DNA from 3 places in the Variovorax sp. LjRoot84 genome. Region 3 is predicted to be linked to each of the others. Evidence: predicted binding sites of a transcription regulator. Region 3 holds the regulator's gene; each other region holds the start of a gene.
What was found. Region 3 encodes sigma-54, which starts transcription at its own class of promoters, with help from an activator protein. Its sites were predicted from a motif close to TGGCANGNAANCTGCTTT; they were not measured.
Positions count from the first base shown of each region.

Region 1: a site for sigma-54 is predicted at 983-1,000, ahead of ACSQ9I_RS29460 (pilin). Genes of this name have one in related genera too.
Region 2: a site for sigma-54 is predicted at 2,264-2,281, ahead of ACSQ9I_RS05110 (MSMEG_0572/Sll0783 family nitrogen starvation response protein). Genes of this name have one in related genera too.

Region 1 covers NZ_CAXUTE020000001.1:5,975,502-5,981,605, reverse strand. Annotated here, with positions in the region: gene ACSQ9I_RS29470 (3',5'-cyclic-nucleotide phosphodiesterase) at 1-23, shown strand, start outside; gene ACSQ9I_RS29465 (pilin) at 153-716, shown strand; gene ACSQ9I_RS29460 (pilin) at 1,053-1,541, shown strand; gene ACSQ9I_RS29455 (tetratricopeptide repeat protein) at 2,220-2,918, shown strand; gene ACSQ9I_RS29450 (PilC/PilY family type IV pilus protein) at 3,473-6,104, opposite strand, start outside.
Region 2 covers NZ_CAXUTE020000001.1:1,015,518-1,021,621, reverse strand. Annotated here, with positions in the region: gene ACSQ9I_RS05120 (MSMEG_0568 family radical SAM protein) at 1-694, opposite strand, end outside; gene ACSQ9I_RS05115 (Nit6803 family nitrilase) at 657-1,712, opposite strand; gene ACSQ9I_RS05110 (MSMEG_0572/Sll0783 family nitrogen starvation response protein) at 1,727-2,209, opposite strand; gene ACSQ9I_RS05105 (PLP-dependent aminotransferase family protein) at 2,556-3,947, shown strand; gene ACSQ9I_RS05100 (lysophospholipid acyltransferase family protein) at 4,102-4,845, opposite strand; gene ACSQ9I_RS05095 (dihydroorotase) at 4,864-6,104, opposite strand, start outside.
Region 3 covers NZ_CAXUTE020000001.1:5,724,475-5,730,578, forward strand. Annotated here, with positions in the region: gene ACSQ9I_RS28240 (hypothetical protein) at 1-233, shown strand, start outside; gene ACSQ9I_RS28245 (phospholipase D family protein) at 246-1,850, opposite strand; gene ACSQ9I_RS28250 (RNA polymerase factor sigma-54) at 1,853-3,433, opposite strand; gene lptB (LPS export ABC transporter ATP-binding protein) at 3,448-4,224, opposite strand; gene lptA (lipopolysaccharide transport periplasmic protein LptA) at 4,221-4,913, opposite strand; gene ACSQ9I_RS28265 (thiol:disulfide interchange protein DsbA/DsbL) at 5,040-5,684, opposite strand; gene ACSQ9I_RS28270 (SPOR domain-containing protein) at 5,769-6,104, opposite strand, start outside.

The DNA of each region.
Region 1 (6,104 bases), 250 kb from region 3:
CGGCGGGGGTCCTGCAGGTCTGACCACTGTGGGTGGCTGACTGACAAAATTTGTCATCCCGCGTGTGGCATATGCAACAGGTTGTGTCACCTATTGTAACTCCAGCGTGAACAAATGCACACCAAGGTTTGCTTCAGAGGCGAGCAGCCGGGATGGCACAGATGCTGCGGAGGTTGAACGCACCGGGGGCCTTCCTCGGGCCCTTCAACCAACTGGAGTTTCTTGAAATGAACCGTCGTTCCATCGCACGCAACGTGCAAAAGGGTTTCACCCTTATCGAGTTGATGATCGTTGTAGCGATCATCGGCATCTTGGCCGCAATCGCGCTGCCGCAATATCAAACCTACATCGCCAAGTCGCAAGTGTCGCGTGCAATGGGCGAAGCTGGCGCCATCAAGACCGCAGTTGAGGCGTGCATTTTGGATGGAAAGACTGCCGTTGGCTTGGCCGCTGGTGAATGCGACCCCCAAGCCTCGGGTTCGACCATCTTGACTGGCGCAACCCAAGGCGCCGCCATTCCGGCAAACACCGGTGTGCCGCAAGTGCTCAATCCGATGACCTCGACGACCACGATCATTGCCACGTTCGGCAATGGCGCGGCTGCAGATCTCAAGACGGCCGGCACCGACACGCTGACCTGGACGCGCACCGCGGCAGGTTCGTGGGGATGCACGACCACCGTGGCTATCAAGTACCGTCCGGCCGGCTGCCAATAATTTTTGCAGGCCTATGAAGCCGCCTTCGGGCGGCTTTTTCATTTGGGCAGTTGAAGGCTGTAGTGAACTCAGCGGCCTGTTGCGCTTAGCAATGGCCCGGCCGAAAGAATCGCGACAAGCAAGCTGGCGAGATGCGAACGCGCGCGTGACACCTTTTGTCACAATTGGACAATTTGGCGCGGCTGACCTTGCCAACATGTGTCAGGCGTCAGGGGTAGATCTGCAACTATTTCACGGTTTCAGATGAGCTATGGGTAAATTGCGGTTGGCACGCATGCTGCAGAGAGATAGCAGCCCGGGCGAATCCCGGCTTGCTAAATCAACCAGGAGTTATGAATGAACCGTCGTTCCATCGCACGCAACGTGCAAAAGGGTTTCACCCTTATCGAGTTGATGATCGTTGTAGCGATCATCGGCATCTTGGCCGCAATCGCGCTGCCGCAATATCAAACCTACATCGCCAAGTCGCAAGTGTCGCGTGCAATGGGCGAAGCTGGCGCCATCAAGACCGCAGTTGAGGCGTGCATTTTGGATGGAAAGACTGCCGTTGGCTTGGCCGCTGGTGAATGCGACCCCCAAGCCTCGGGTTCGACCATCTTGACTGGCGCAACCCAAGGCGCCGCCATTCCGGCAAACACCGGTGTGCCGCAAGTGCTCAATCCGATGACCTCGACGACCACGATCATTGCCACGTTCGGCAATGGCGCGGCTGCAGATCTCAAGACGGCCGGCACCGACACGCTGACCTGGACGCGCACCGCGGCAGGTTCGTGGGGATGCACGACCACCGTGCCTGCCAAGTACCGTCCGCGCGGCTGCCAATAATTCTTGCAGGCCTATGAAGCCGCCTTCGGGCGGCTTTTTCATTTGGGCAGTCGAGGGCCAATCGAAACTTCCTAGCTCCGCGAGGGGCTCAACGGCCCGCATAAGGCGCTCGTGACGATCTTGGCAGACGCGATACTCCTGAATAGTCGCGAGCGAGGCACAGGTGAGGATCGCGGTGGTGCCGTAGCCGGGCGTGTTCTCGCAGTCTTATGCGCGCACCGGCAGTGATTTTCAAAGTACAACGCCGAAGAGAAGCGCAGTCATGCGGGCTGAAGCTGCTCTGACCTCACCTCGGCCGCCAGTCTCCGCTACATGTTGTTGCAAATCCCGTGCAACAATGCCCTGCGTCATCACTTCGGCAACAGGCAATCGATGCGCGCACTGGCTCTCTTCACTCTGGCTTTCACGATTCCGGCAGCCGCCTTGGCAGAGCGCGGGCGATCTGGCCTACAAGCGCTGCGATGAGGCCGAGGGCTCCGTCGACCAGATCGCAATTTGCACTGATTCCCTGAAAGAGCAGAGCCTCACCGTGCGCACGCGTGCGCGCATCCATGCGATACGTGGCAACGCCTATCGCAACGGCGGGGATCTTCAGACAGCGATGTCCGAGTACAACGAGTCGCTCCGCATCGACCCGAAGTATCCCTTCGCTACAACAACCGCGGCGCTCTGTGGAACATGGTCGGCGAGCCGCGCAAGGCCCTGGCGGAGTTCGACAAGGCCATTGGTCTCGATCCAAAGAATGCCGCGTTCTTCAGCAATCGCGGCGCAACCTGGAACAAGCTGGGCGACGACAGCAAAGCCTTTTCGGACATCAACGAAGCCATCCGGCTCGGGCCGCCGAGGTCGGACGCCTACCAGACTCGGGCAATCATCTGGGCGGACCGGGGTGACTACGAGCGCGCCATCGCCGACAACGATGAGGCGATCCGGATCAACCCGAAGAATCATCAGGCCTTCAACAACCGCGGCACCGTTTGGCTGGAGCGGCAGGACGCGGCCAAGGCGATGGCCGACTTCGACGCAGCCATCAGGATCTGGCCGGGGTTTCCGATGGCATTGATGAACCGAGGGAACGAATGGAACCGGATCGGCAAATACGACCGCGCGATCGTCGATTTCGATCTCGCGCTGCGGCAGGTGCCGGATTTTGCCGCCGCCTTAGGCGGGCGGGCGAATGCGTGGGAGAAGAAGGGCGATCTGGATAAGGCGCTTGCCGACTACGACGAAGTGATTCGCCTGCGCCCGATCTACGCCGGGGCGTACGTGGGCCGCGCCGAAGTGTGGCGCCGCAAAGGCAACAGCGAGCGGGCGCCGGCGGACTTGGCCGCGGCCTATACGCCTGATCCGAAGCTTAGGCCGGCGCAACCAAAATAGCGCGGTCCATGCGCGCTTCACGCGAGAACTTGTTCCGCATCGAGGAAGCCAACTTGCGTTGATTTTCAAAGTACAAGTTCTCGAACTTCCTTGATTTGCGTTTCTTCATCGCTCTCTGCCGGACGGCAGCGAAGCAGTCGCAGGCCAACTACGGCGAGGCTATCCGCTTAGAACCTGGCCGTTCGGTGGACTATCAGACGAGAGCGCTCGCCCGGGAGCAAAAGGCAATCCGCGCCCGTTTATCACCTTTGTGCATGCAGCGATCCATTCTTCCGAAGCAGCACGCGATGTGACGCATACCTTAGCGATCTCAGAGGCATCAAGCGCCGCCTGCACGCTGGACCGGGGCGCGGCTCGTCACGGAATCCGGCCAAGCTCCCATGACAAGCTCGTCACCAGCGAATCGTCGGCCGTGACGCATCGAGTTTTCGCCAATGATGCTGCGCCTGATGTCATTAGCAATCATCAGCCCGATGCGCACGAATCGGAAGAGGGCCGCGCGTGCGCATCGAACGCATGATTGGCAAATGATGATTTTTGAGAATCAGATCGCTTCAGTCCACCGCCGGTATTTCCCGCCAGTTGAGCAACCGCAGCGAGCTCCCGCCGCCCAGATTGACCGGCGGCACGTGCTGCTTGCCCTCCACGTCACCGGCAACGAGACGGACTGTTCCGTTGTCGCTGATGAACTTGAGATCGGTGATCGCATGCGTGTAGCCGGCATAGGGCGTATCCCCTGGTACCAGAGCCGTCACGCCCGTGCCGAAGTTGACGGCGTAGACGCGGCTTTGGCCCGACGGGCTGCAGGCATTGCCCGTGGTCAATAGCGTTGCGAAGGCAACGACGCCATTGAAGGATGTCGCGCTCGTGATCGAGCGCCATCCGATGTTCGATGTCGAGCCGAGTTCGATAAACCAGCCCTGCGCGGTTCCGAAGTTGATGGCGGTTTGACCCGTCAGTTCGGCGTCGCTGAGTCCTTCGAGGTTCGACCGTGTCAGCGGGTAGGTCCCGCCACTGCCGAAGAGGGCGGACGTGCCGTCGATGATCGCGTAGAAGGTCTGCGCGGCCGAGGAGTTGATGTCGACCGTGTCGAGCAGCTGTCCGGTTCCAAGCATCACATAGCGCTTTTTGGTCTTCGGATCGACTTCGACCAGGGGAGCGGTCGTAATGGGCTGCGCATTGCCGTTCGCATCGGCCAGGGTCGCCAGCTTCAAAGGGGCAGGGTACGGCGCGGTGCTGCCGCGTGCGGCGGTCACATCGAAGCGCCAGAGCTGGCCGTTGAGATCTCCCGCATAGATGGCGTCGGCCGTGCCGTCGGTGTAGTCGCTGATGTAGGCGGTCATCTGCGTGAGGCCGGCCGAGGCGTTGCCGGTCTGCACCTTTTCGAGCAAGCTGCCGTCGCGCGGATTGACGAAATAGATATAGCCGTTGCCGTCGCTGTTGTTGTAGCCGGAGCTGAACACCACGACCCAGCCGTACTTCTTAGTCTTGAGGACGAGCGGTGCTCCGTAGCTGAAGCCCAGGGTGCCGCTCACGCCGGTGGTGGCGTTGCTGAACTCCCACTTGATCTTGGCCTTGACCAGGTCTTCGGTCGTCATGGTCGAAGGATCGGTGATGTCAATCGCGTAGAAGCTCTTGCCTCCCTTGCCGAGCCCGCCGACGAGAAGAGACTTCCAATCCGAACCGCCTGAGGCCGTGGTGGTGAAGACTCCGCCCGCGGTGTTGAAGTCCAAGTCAAACGCCTTGGGGGTTGCATCCACGTAATAGCGGTGCTCGTAGTTCGGATTGCCCAGTTGGCCCAATCCGTTGAGCGTTGGCGTCGCCGGGCTGCTGGGTCCGGAGAACAGAGGGCTGGGCACATAGGCGAATAGCTCGTTGCCGGCCCCGGTTCCGCTCAAAGCACCATCAAAGGCGTGCAGCATGCCGTCGTTGGCGCCCACGTAGACCACTGTCTTTCGATTGACGTACGTTGTTTTGAAAGTCGCGTAGCCGGGGTTGACCGTGTTCGAGAGGCGCGCCGAAGGCGGTCCGACCGGGGTGACCTTCGCGTTGGCGATATCACCGAGCAGCGCCGGCCGCAGGCGATAGGGCTTGGTTTCATCGGTGGAGGTCCGTTCGTTGGTGCGGTCGCCGCGCAAGTAGTTGAGGTAGTTAACGCTGTCGTTGCCGGTGGCCCACGGCGTATCGAGGGCCGTGAGCTGGTCGGTGGTCAGGCTGCCGCTGCGAAACGGAACGCCGGTGGTGCCGTTCCAGGTGACGACCCGGCGGTTGCTGTCCCAGCCCCCGCTCGCCAGTTGCGCTGCGAGCGTGGTCGCGCTGCTCCAGACTTCGGTCAAGGTCGGTATACCGCTCACGAAAGTCAGCCGGCTGGCGGTCAGCACGCCGGTCCATCCGTTGGAGTCGTATTGCGAGGCATACGAGGCCGCGCCGCTCGACGACACCTGCGCGGTCGAAAGCGAAAAGGAGGTTGTGAACGACTTGATGGCGTTGGCGATGCTGGCAAAAGCCTTGGTCAAGCCGTCGACCATGGTGTCGGGTCGGCCGGCAGTGAAGTAGTTGTCAGGCCGCTCCTGCGTGGTGCTGCCTTCGGTGAGCGTTTCACCGTTGGTTGACCACCAGCTTGTGGGGATGGGGCCGGTAAAGGTGTAGGGATCGAAAGTGTCCTGGATGTTGGTCGGCAGTTTGAGACCACCGTACTTGGAAGCCAGATAGAACTGGTTGTTGACTTGGAATGCTCGCTCGAGCACGTCCACCCAGTAGGTCTGCACGGTCTGCTTTCCAATGGTATTGGGCGACGTTGCCACGTCGGGCCGGATGTCCTTCGTATTCGCGTCGTACGCCAGACCCGCCATGCGCGCCGAGTTGTTGCTGCAGCAGTTGTTCGAGACATTGGTGCGCGTACCCAGATCGTCGCCCATGCCTTGCAGTTGCCCGACCTTGTTGGTGGCGGTCACGGCATTGACGGTCGTGTCATTGGCGACCAGGGTCGGCAGGGTCGGCTCGTTGGCGGTATTGGTGTTGCCGGGCACATTCTTGTCACCGTGGGTGTAGATGTCGCCAATGCCAAGGATGAAGTTGCGCTGGCACGAGTACTGAATCGGATCCGTCCAGTTGGTGATCACAGGAAAACCGTCGAGTTGCGTCGCCCGTGCGGCATCGGTTGTCGTCAGGTTGCTCCATTCGGGT
Region 2 (6,104 bases), 4.7 Mb from region 3:
CTTCGGGCGTCACCACTTCGAGGTGCATGCCCAGCGAGTCGATGCCCGCGGCCTTCATGCGATGGAACCACTGGTCGTCGTCGGGCGGCTCGCACTGGCCCTGGATCGGAATGTCCACCGCCGCCTTGATCGCGAAGGCGCTCTCGCAGAGGATCTGCGCGCCGCGGTCGGTGGCGTTCGGCGTTCCGGTGGTCAGCACCATGTGCTTGACGCCATCGAGCAGCACCGCGGCGCGCGCGACCTCGGCCAGCTGTTCGGGCGTCTTGCGCGCGATGGTCCGTCCCGCCGCGAGCGACTGGCCGATCGCACAGAACTTGCAGCTCTTCTTCCGGCTCTCGTAGCGGATGCAGGTCTGCAGCACGGTGGTGGCCAGCACGTCCGAGCCGTGCAGCGTCGCGATGTGCGAGTACGGCACGCCGTCGAAGGTCTGCATGGCATAGAAGCGCGGCTGCTTCGGAAAGCTGATGCGCGCGATCGGGATGCTGCCGCGCGTGAGGGTGCTGCGGCCTTCCGCATCCGGCGCCTGCGCCGTGAACGGCGAGTTCCACGCGCTCGAGGTGTGGACCGGCACCATGATCGTGTGGCCGTCGACTGTGACGGCCTTGTGGTCCGACGGCCCCGCGCCGCCGCGGCGGCTGGCCGCGCCGGCGCCCGGATCAGCCAGCCGCAAGCCGAAGGACTGCAGCTCGGTCATCAGTTGCCGGCTCGATGGGGTTTCGCTCGTGGTCATGGCGGGTGCTCCCGGTGTCGTTGGATGAAGTGCCCGATGCGGGCGTGCCGTGCATGGGCTGCGTGGTCGTGGCGGGGCGGTCGTTCAGCGCCAGGCTAAGGAGCTCGGGCCGCGCGTAGTGGCCGACCGAATCCATCATTCGCTTGCGCTTGGCAATCAAGGCCATGTCGAGATCGGCGATCACCATGCCCTCGCCCTCGGTGAGCGGCGGCGCCAGGTGCTTGCCTTCGGGCGAGACAATGGCCGTGTGGCAGCCGCCGCGCAGCGCCTTCTGCAGGCCTTCGTCGGGCGTGACGGCGCGGATCTGTTCGTCGGCCAACCAGCCCGTGGCATTGACCACGAAGCAGCCCGACTCCAGGGCGTGATGGCGGATCGTGACCTCCATCTGCTCCGCGAAGATCGGCCCGACCAGCGAGCCGGGGAACTGCGCGCAGTGGATCTCTTCGTGCTGCGCCATCAGGCTGTAGCGCGCCAGCGGGTTGTAGTGCTCCCAGCAGGCCAGCGCGCCGACGCGGCCGACCCGCGTGTCGACCACCTTGAGCCCGGCGCCGTCGCCCTGGCCCCAGATCATGCGTTCGTGGTAAGTCGGCGTGATCTTGCGGCGCTTGAGCGCAAGGCGGCCGTCGGCGTCGAAGACGAGCTGCGTGTTGTAGAGGCTGCCGTGGTCGCGCTCGTTCACGCCCAGCACCACGACCACGCCGCGCGCCCTGGCCCGTTCGGCCACCGCGTCCGTCACCGGGCCCGGCACCACGACCGCCCGCTCCATCAGCCGCAGATGGGCCGGGCCCTGCTGTACCGGCGGCTGCACGAAGGAGAAGTACGGGTAGTAGGGCACGAAGGTCTCGGGGAAGACCGCGAGCTGCGCGCCTCTGGCCGCGGCTTCGTCGATGGCCTCGCAGACCTTGTTGACTGTGCGGTCGGGGTTCTCGAAATCGGGCGCGATCTGAATCGCAGCGGCCCGGACGATGCGTGGTGTCGACATGGCAGCGCCCCGGTTCACAGCGTCCAGGTGTCCAAAATAAAGGCGTTGGCCTTGCGATGCAGCAGGATGATGTCGAGCACGTCGAGCGGATTGATCGGCGTGATGCCCGGGATCAGCGCGCCTTCGCCATGGCCGTACAGCGCCTGCAGCGCGAAGCGGCAGGCGTAGACCTTGCCGCCCTCTTCCATGAACTTGGTGATCTGCTTGTTGAAGTTCTGGTGGCCCGGAAAAGCTTCGTCGCCGAGCGTCGGAAAGCCGCGCTGCACGCCCAGCGTGACGCCGGGGCCGTACAGCAGGATGGAAGTCTCGAAGCCCTTGCGCTTGAGGCGCGTGGCCTGCAGCAGGTTGACGAAGCCGATCGAGCCTTCGAAGGCGACCGTGTGGAAGGTGACGAGCGCTTTCTCGCCCGCTTCGGCCTTCACGTCTTCGAAGACTTTTTCTTCGTAGTCGACGAGGTGTTCGCCGGCGGCGTTCGCGGGTTTGAGGACTTTGGGCATGAGGTACTCCGGTAGAGGAAAAGACGTTGATCGGTGGGTTGCGCGCCCTTCGATTTCGCACGCTCTGTGCCACTGGCCGGCGGCCTGTTTGCGATCAAGTCGCGATCAACGAGAAGCGGTGCGGCCTGGGGCCCGGAAAAAAAATTCCTAGGCCCGCCAAAGGGCCGCCGGACGAGGTTCAGGTGGCCGCTTTTGCACTCGATTGAGGCACCCGCCATGCAATCAATGCACCCGATCAATGGACCTGCATGCACGCGATCAATGCATCCGGGCCAGAGAAGCCCGGCACGCTTCATGCGTCGAATGTGCTGCGCCCATGCAATCAACCCATGCGATCAACCACCCCATGAGCAAGACCACCCAGCAATGGCAAAGGCGCCTGGAGAGCAGCAACAAGCCGGCCTACCTGCTGCTGGCCGACCTGATCGCCGACGACATCCGCACCGGCCGCCTGATCGCGCGCGACAAGCTGCCCACGCTGCGCGACCTGGCGGCCGATCTGCATCTCAACTACACGACCGTTGCACGCGGCTATGCAGAGGCGCGCAAGCGCGGGCTGATCGATTCGCGCTCGGGCACCGGCACCTTCATCCGCGGCGGCAGCCCGAGCCTTCCACTGCGCGGCGGTGGCGGCGCCGAAATGACGATGAACCTGCCGCCCGAGCCGCAGGATGCGGCGCTGTTGGAACGAATGAGCGAGAGCGCCGGCCGCGTCATGACCGAAGCCGGCATGTACGAACTGCTGCGCTATCAGGACTTCGGCGGCACGGCGCGCGACCGCGAAGCCGGCATGCAGTGGATCCGGCCCCGCGTTCCCGATTGCCGGCTGGACCAGATCCTCGTGTGCCCCGGCATCCACAGCGTGCTCACCGCGCTGTTCTCGCAGCTCGCGCGACCGGGCGAGCTGATCTGCGTGGAAGCGCTGACCTACCCCGGCGTGAAGGCGATCGCGACCCAGCTCGGCATCCAGCTGCATGCCCTGCCGCTCGACGAGGAGGGGCCGATGGGCGAGTCCTTCGAGCATGCCTGCAAGACGCTGCGACCGAAGGCGCTGTACTGCAACCCCACCCTCAACAACCCGACCACGGCCACCATGTCGCGCGCACGCCGCGAGGCGCTGGCCGACATCGCGCTGCGCTACGCCATTCCGATCATCGAGGACGACGCCTACGCGATGCTGCCGCGGCAGGTGCCGCCCGCCATCGCCACCCTGGCGCCGGAACTGACCTACTACATCACCGGTTTCTCGAAGACCCTGGGCGCGGGCCTGCGCAGCGCCTACGTGCGCTCCCCCGGCGCGCGGCAGTCGCAGCGGCTGGCCGGCGCGATGCGCGCGACCACCGTGATGTCATCGCCCATCACGAACGCGCTGACCACGCTGTGGGTGGAAGACGGCACGGCCGACGCCATGCTGCAGGCCATCCGCGCCGAGTCCACCGTCCGGCAGGCCCTGGCCAGCCGGCACCTGGGCGCGCACGGCATCGCCGCGCAGAGCGAGGGCTTCCATCTGTGGCTGCCGCTTTCCTCCGCCTGGAGCCCGGTCGAGTTCGCTTCCTACCTGCGCACGCAGAACGTCGGCGTGGTCGCCAGCGCGGCCTTCTCCACCGACGGCACCCCGCCGGAGGCGGTGCGCATCTGCCTCGGCGGGCCGATGTCGCGGGAGGCGTGCGACCACGCGCTGCGCCTGATCGCCGACACGCTGGCCCATCCGCTGCATCCGCACGCCACGGTGATGTAGCGCCCTGTAGGCCAACGCCCACGTGCGCGCATTGCCTTCTCCGGCAGGGCGGGAGGGGGGCGACGGCTAACCTGCTTGCACATTCAGTTCCTCCTCCCGGCGCTACGGCGCCGTTGCACAGCGCCCAACGGGGCGCTGTTTTTTTGCTGGCTGCTCAGTGCGTCTGGCGGCGCAGCGCCTGCACGTCGGCATGCAGCGAAAGCGCCCAGGCGCGGCGATCGCGGCCCCAGGCAGGCTGGGGCTCGCCGAAGCGCACGATCGCCAGCAGCGGCGGCGCCTTCAGCACCTGCCACAGCGAGCTGGCCAGGTTGTCGTCGTCGATGTAGCGCGGCGCCTGGCTGGTTTCGCCGGTGACGGCATCGGCAAAACGCAGCGCGATGGGCTGCACCGGCGCGCCCGAGGAGATGGCAGCCTGCAGCAGGTTGGCGTGGAAGGGCAGCACGCTGCTGCCGTCGCTGGTGGTGCCCTCGGGGAACACCGCGATCAGGTCGCCGTTCTTCAGCGCCTCGGTCATGTGGTGCACCACGCGCAGCGCATCGCGGCGGCGTTCGCGCTCGATATACAGAGAGCCGGCACCGTTCGACAGCGTGCCGATCAGCGGCCAGTACTGCACGTTCGCCTTGGAGACGAAACGCACGTGGCGCGCCGCGTGGATGGCGAGGATGTCGAGCCACGAGAGGTGGTTGCTCACCATCAGCACCGGCCCGTGGGTCGGCGGCGTGCCCTGCACCACGAGGCGGATGCCCATCAGGGTCAGCATGCGCTCGGCCCACTGCTGCACGCGCTGCTCGCGCTCCGCGGGCGAGAGCTTGTGGAATTGGCTGCGGATGGTCCACCAGCCGACATGCGCGTGAGCCAGGGCGCGCACCAGCTTCAGGAAGGCGGACAGGGCCTGCATCGCGCGGTGTTCCCCCGGTCAGCCGTGGACCAGCCGTCCGCCCACCAGCGTGAAGCGCGCCTGCCCGCGCAGCGCGTAGCCGCCGAAGGGCGTGTGCTTGCCCTGGCTGCGCAGCGCCTCGGGCCGTACCTGCCATTCGAGCGCGGGATCGACGACGCAGAGGTCGGCGGCCAGGCCCGGCGACAGCCGGCCCGCTTCCTCGACGCCGATCAGCTTTGCCGGCGCCGCGCTCACGACCTCGATCGCGCGCGCCAGTCCGGCGCCGCTCTGCTCGCCCCATTGCAAGGCCAGCGGCAGCAGCAGTTCGAGCCCCGTCGCGCCCGGCTCGCTTTCGGCGAAAGGCAGGGTCTTGGCATCGGCCTCCACCGGCGTGTGGTCGGACACCAGCGCGTCGATGGTGCCGTCGGCCAGCCCGGCGGAAAGCGCATCGCGGTCGCGCTGCTGGCGCAGCGGCGGGTTGAGCCGCGCGCGGCTGTCGAAGTAGCCGATGTCGGTGTCGGCCAGGTGCAGCGAGTTGATGCTGACGTCGCAGCTGAGCGGCAGGCCTTCGGCCTTGGCGGCGCGCACCAGGGCCACGCCGGCCGCGCTCGACAGGCGGCACAGGTGCACGCGCGCGCCGGTGCTGCGCATGAGTTCGACGATGGTGAAGATCGCGATCGTTTCGGCCGCGACCGGCACGCCGGCCAAGCCGAGCCGCGTGGCAAGCGGGCCGCTGGCGGCCACGCCCTTGCCCAGGTCGCGGTCCTGCGGGCGCAGCCACACGGTGTAGCCGAAGGTGCTGGCGTAGAGCAACGCGCGCTGCAGCACCTGCGTGTTGCCCAGCGGGATGTCGGCCTGGCCGAAGCCGATGCAACCGGCCTCGGTGAGCTCGGCCATTTCGGTGAGCACTTCACCGGCGAGGCCGCGCGTGAGCGCGCCGAGCGGGAACAGGCGCGCGCTCTGCATCTTCTCGGCGCGGAACTTGAGCATCTCGACCAGGCCGGGCTCGTCGAGCACGGGGTCGGTGTCGGGCGGGCAGACCAGGCTGGTGACGCCGCCGGCCACCGCCGCGGCCATCTCGCTTTCGAGCATGCCTTCGTGCTCGTAGCCGGGTTCGCGCAGCCGCGCGGCCAGGTCGACCAGGCCGGGCACGACGAGGCAGCCCTGGGCATCGAGCGTGCGGTCGGCGCGGAAGTCGGCGGGTGTGCTGCCGATGGCGAGCACCTTGCCGTCGGCGATGGCCACGTCGGCCTGGCGGTCGATGCCCGACGCAGGATCGA
Region 3 (6,104 bases):
GCCCGGTCCACTATGCCCCGGCGCCGGTCTACTACGACCCGCCGCCGCGGCACTACCGTCCGGCTCCCGTGTATGACTACCAGCGCCCGCCGCCGCGGCACTTCTACCGCCATGAATACCGCGACGAGTACCGGCACGGTCATCGCCATCACTACCGCCATGACCGCCATGACCGCCATGACCGCCATGACCGCCATGACCACCATGACCGTCATGACCGCTATCGCTACTGATGAGGTCTAGATCTAGAGCAGGCTCTCCGGCGCCAGCGGCGCCAGCAGTTCCAGCATCAGGTGGTCCCAGAAGCCCGCATCGGGCTCGCTGGTGAGCACCTGTTCGACGCCGGCCTCCTCGCTCACCCATTCCATTTTCTCGGTGCCGGGCGCGAAGCGCACCTTGTAGGCGCCCTGCTGCTTGAGCACCTCGACCAGCTTCAGCACCTGCTGCGCCATCTCGCGGCTGAAGATGAAGAGGCCGATCTCGGTGTTGTGCACTTCCGAGCGCGGGTCGAAATTCATCGAGCCGACGAAGAGCGTGCGCCCGTCGATCACGGCCGACTTGGCGTGCAGGCGTCCGATCTGCGTGCCGAACAGGCCCAGGCGCACGCTGCGCCGCGTGCGCACCGAACTCAGCTCGTGGATCTCGGCGCCGAGCCGCAGCATGTCGGCCCGGTAGCGGCGGTAGCCGGTGTGGACCACGGGCTCGTCGGTGGCGGCCAGCGAGTTGGTGACCACGCTGATCTTCATGCCACGCCGGCGGATCTCGCGCAGCACCTCCAGCCCCTCCTTGCCGGGGATCAGGTAGGGCGACACCAGCGTCACGTCGGAACGCCCGCGCCGCATCTGCTCGACCACGTTGTAGCGCACGCTGTCGACGTCGAGCAGCGGCACGCCGCCGTAAGTGACCTGTTTGCCGATCACGCGCTCGGGCGAATCGGCATACGCCTCGGCGGTGGTCCAGATGAGGTCGAGCTTGCCGGCGTTGAGGTTCTCGACGATCGGGCTGTAGCCCAGCAGGTCGTTGGGCGCCGGCGGACGCGGTGCCGGGGTGGTGGCCGGTGCAGTCAGCTCCTCGAAGCGCCGCTGCCGTGCCTCCCGCGCGAGCGTGGGCGCGACCACGGTTTCGATCGGCCGCACGTGCTCGCTGTTCCAGTACAGGTCGAACAGGCTGGAAAGGCGCGGGATCAGAGCGCCGGCGACGAAGGTGTCGAGGTCGATGAAGTTCGCGCCGGCCGTCTGCGTGAAGTACGGGTTGCCGATGTTGCGCCCGCCGGCTACCGCCATCGCGCCGTCGGCGATGAAGAGCTTGTTGTGCATGCGCCGGTTGACGCGGCTGAAGTCGAAGAGCGAGGCCGAGAAGCGCCTGAGCATGCTGCCGCGCCCGGCCGGAAACGGGTTGAAGAGCCGCAGCTCGAGGTTGGGCGTGGCGGCCAGCGCGAGCAGCAGCTCGTCCTCGCCCGCGGTGTAGAGATCGTCCATCAGGAGCCGCACGCGCACGCCGCGCTGGGCCGCGTCGCGCAGCGTGCGCAGCAGGTAGCGGCCGGTCTCGTCGTTGTCGATCTGGTAGTACTGGACGTCGAGCGTGCGCTCGGCGCGGCGCGCGAGCTCGAGCCGCGTGTTGAGCGCGAAGTCGCCGCTGGGCATGAGCCGGAAGCCGCTCAAGTCCGCATCCGGCTGCGAGGCCTTGGCGATGCGGCCCAGCACGGTTCCGGTGGACAAGGGCATCGCCTTGGACGGCGTGCGCTCGAATTCGGCCGGCAGCATCGCGCAGCCGCTGGAAAGAAGAAGCACCGCCATCAAGGCCAGGCCGAGGCGAATCCAGCTTGGGAGCGGACTCGGACGGCGACTCATCGCTAGAGTGCCTTGCGCAGATTCGCAGGCGCGATGCGCAGTGCCTCGCGGTACTTGGCCACCGTGCGGCGCGCGCACTCGATGCCCTGCTCCTTGAGCATCTCGGACACCTGGCTGTCGGACAGCGGCTTCCTCACGTCCTCGGCGCTCACGAACTGCTTGATCAGCGCGCGCACCGCGGTGCTGGAGGCGTTGCCGCCGGTTTCGGTGCCGAGCGCCGAGCCGAAGAAGTACTTGAGCTCGACGGTGCCGTAGGGCGTGGCCATGTATTTGGCGGTGGTCACGCGGCTGATGGTGGATTCGTGCAGGCCCAGCTCGTCGGCGATCTCGCGCAGCACCAGCGGCCGCATCGCGAGCTCGCCGTGCACGAAGTAGCTCTTCTGCCGCTCGACGATCGCGTTGGAGACCCTGAGGATGGTGTCGAAGCGTTGCTGGATGTTCTTGATGAACCAGCGCGCTTCCTGCAGCCGCTGCGACAGCGCCTGGCTGCCCTCGCCCTTGTGCTGCTTGAGCGCGCCGGCATAGATGTCGTGCACGCGCAGCCGCGGCATGACCTCGGGATTGAGCATGACGCGGAACCTCGCGTTGGTGCCGTGGCCGATGCGCGTGACGATCACGTCGGGCACGACGATGTTGCGCTCGACGTCGACGAAGCGGCGCCCCGGCTTGGGCTCGAGCCTGGCGATCAGCTGCAGTGCGGCGCGCACCTCGTCCTCGTTGCTGCGCGTGAGCGTGGCCAGGCGCTTGAAGTCGCGCCGCGCGAGCAGCTCCATCGGCTGCTTGCAGATCGCGATGGCGGTCTTGCGCACCTGGGCCTCCTCCTCGCTCTCCTTGGCGCTCGCCAGCTGGCGCAGCTGGATGGTCAGGCATTCGCCGAGGCTGCGGGCGCCGACGCCGGCCGGCTCCAAACTCTGCAGCAGGCCCAGCGCGACCTGGAAGTGATGCACCAGTTCGTCGAACTGGTCGTTGTCGTCGCCCGCGAGGCCCGAGGCCAGCGCCGGCAGCGAATCCTCGAGGTAGCCGTCGTCGTTGAGCGATTCGATCAGGAAGCGCAGCGCGGCGCAGTCGTTCTCGTTCAGGCGCAGCGACAGCGCCTGCCGGTGCAGGAAGGACTGCAGCGATTCCTGGCTGCGCGCGAGCTCGGTCGCATCGGTGCGCTCGTCGTCGCCGAGGTTGTTGGCGCGCGCGGGCGCATCGCCGCCCCATTCGCTGTCGTCGGGCGCGAGGTCGACCGTACCGTCGCCCTCCCAGTCGGGTTCGCTGTCGACGGGCGCAGCCGCTTCGGCATCGCCGTTGGCGGCGACCGCCACCTCGGCCGGCGCCGCGGCCGAGCCGGGGACGAAGTCAGCCTCGCCCTCGGCCTGGCGGTCTTCGTCGCGCACCGGCGCATCGGCCGCCTCGAGACCGAACTCCTCGCGCGGCGCCTCTTCGGCCGTGCGTTCGAGGAACGGGTTCTCGTCGAGCATCTGCTCCACTTCCTGGCTCAACTCGAGCGTGGAGAGCTGCAGCAGCCGGATCGACTGCTGGAGCTGCGGCGTGAGCGCCAGGTGCTGGGAAACGCGAAGCGAGAGCCCTTGCTTCATCGAAGTACGGTCCCCTACATCCGGAAATGCTCGCCCAGGTACACGCGTCGTACCTCGGCGTTGTCGACGATCTCCGAAGGCGTGCCTTGTGCCAGCACATGCCCGTCGCTGATGATGAAGGCGTGATCGCAGATGCCCAGCGTCTCGCGCACGTTGTGGTCGGTGATGAGCACGCCGATGCCGCGTTCCTTCAGGAAACTGATGATTCGCTGGATCTCGATCACCGCGATCGGGTCGATGCCCGCGAAGGGCTCGTCCAGCAGGATGAAGCGCGGCTGCGTGGCCAGCGCCCGCGCGATCTCGACTCGGCGGCGCTCGCCGCCCGACAGCGCCAGCGCGGGCGAATCGCGCAGATGGTCGACGCGCAGGTCGTGCAGCAGTTCGCCGAGGCGTTCCTCGATGCGCTGCTTCGACAGCGGCACCGGCCGGCCCGCGTCGTCGAGTTCGCGCTGCAGCTCGAGCACGGCGCGCACGTTCTCCTCGACCGTGAGCTTGCGGAAGATCGACGCTTCCTGCGGCAGGTAGCTCAAGCCCATGCGGGCGCGGCGGTGGATCGGCATGTGCGCGATCGGTTCGCCGTCGATGCTGATCTCGCCCGCATCCGCCCGAACCAGCCCGACGATCATGTAGAAGGAGGTGGTCTTGCCCGCGCCGTTGGGCCCCAGCAGGCCGACCACCTCGCCCTTTTGCACGCCGAGCGAGACGTCCTTGACGACCTTGCGGCTGCCGTAGCTCTTCTGCAGGCCGCGCGCCTCGAGGCGGCTGCCCAGGACTTCGTTGCCGCCGCTCACTTGCGCTGCTCTCCGCCGAGCGTGGTGGTCGAGCGCAGGCCCGTTCCGGACGCCGGCGCGGAGGCGGCCGGCGCCGCCGGCCTGGCGGACCCGGCAGCGGGCGCCGAGGCGGCCGCCTTGGGCGTGAGGATGGCCTTGACGCGGCCGCCGGGCTGGGTCGCCACGCCCGCATTGGGCGGCAGCGGCGAGCCGTTGACGGTGAAGGTGTCGTTGCTCTGGTCGTAGACGATCAAGGGTCCGCTGCTTTCGTCGTTGGGTGTCGCGCCGACCAGGCGACGCATCACCGCACGGCGGATGAACTTCACGTTGTCGGCGCGGCTGTCGTACTCGATGACTTCCGACTCGCCCTCGATCCACTCGTCGGGGCCGGCGTCGCGCTTCTGCTTGAAATAGGCCAGCTTGCCGGGCGCGGCCGTGACGATGCCGTACTGGTAGCCCTCGGGATCCTGCCGCACGTCGATGCGGATGCCGCGGATGATGATGGTGCCCTTAGTCACCACCACGTTGCCGGTGAAGACGCTGGTCTGCTTGAGGTCGTCGTAGCGCATGGCGTCGGCCTCGATGTTCATCGGCTTGGTGCGGTCCGCCTTCTCGGCCTGCGCCGCCGACACGAGGCCGGCCACGCCCAAGGCGAATACGAAAGCGCGACAAAGGTGGCGAGAAACGGAGGAGGAATGTAACGATGTCATAAAAGGCACGAAACTTGCTGGGCGATTGTATGCGGCCTCATGGATCCGGTTTCCGCCGGCGGATGAAAAAGCCCGCCGAAGCGGGCTTCCTGCTGGTTGCCGCGACGAGCGGCGGGAGGCGCTTTTTTACGCGCTCTTGCGCGCTTCGCCGACCAGGAAGTCGGTGACCTGCAGCGCGCGATCCATGCTGCGCGCGAGTTCGCCGTCCGTATACCACCTGCCCGCGATGCCCATCGCGGGCACGCCGGCCACCTGGTAAGCCTCCTGCAGCTGCTTGGCGCGCTGGATCTTGCTCGCCACGCTGAAGGACTTGAAGTTCTCGGTGAACTTGGCCTTGTCGAGGCCGTTGGCGGCGGCCCAGTCGATGATCTGCTGCTCGCCCGAGAGGTTCTGGCGCTGCTGGTGGATCGCGGCGAACACCTTACGCTGGTATTCGTCGACCTTGCCCATCGCTTCCAGCGCGTAGTAGAGCCGCTGCTGCGGCTGGAAGCTGGGCTGGAAGGCGACCGGCACGCGCTTGAAAGACACGTGGGCGGGCAGCTTCTTGATCCAGGTCTCGAGCGTCGGCTCGAAGGCGTTGCAATGCGGGCAGCTGTACCAGAAGAACTCGATCACCTCGACCTTGCCGGCCGGCGCGTCGACCGGCACGCGCTTGTCGAGCACGGCGTAGTCGGTGCCCGCCTTGGGCGCGAGCGTCTGGGCGTGCGAGGGTGAGGCGAAGGGAAGAAGCCCCAGCGAAGTGGCGGCCAGCGAAAAGTCACGACGTTTCATATTAAGAAGTTCTCCTGTGCGGCTGACAGAGCCCGCGGCTGGCCCGGAGTTCCCGGACCGGCGAGCTTGAGTATGGATGAAGGCTCAGCGCTGGACGCGCACCAAGGCGGATTCGAGGCCACCGCCGTCGAGCCGCTCCTTGAGCCGGTCCGCATCTTCCTTCTTGTTGAAAGGCCCCGCGCGCACGCGGTAGACGGTGCGGCCGGCCTGCTCGCGCTCGGTGATGCGCGCTTCCACGCCCATCAGCGAAAGCTTGGCGCGCTGCGCCTCGGCGTCCTCGGGGGTGCGGAAGGCGCCGGCCTGGACGAAATACATGAAAGGATCGGTGGTGCTGGCGCTGGGCGCCGCGGCGGCGGTGGTGGCGCCGGGGCTGGCGCCCGAACGTGCCCGCGCGAGATCGCCGATCGGGTCATTCGATGG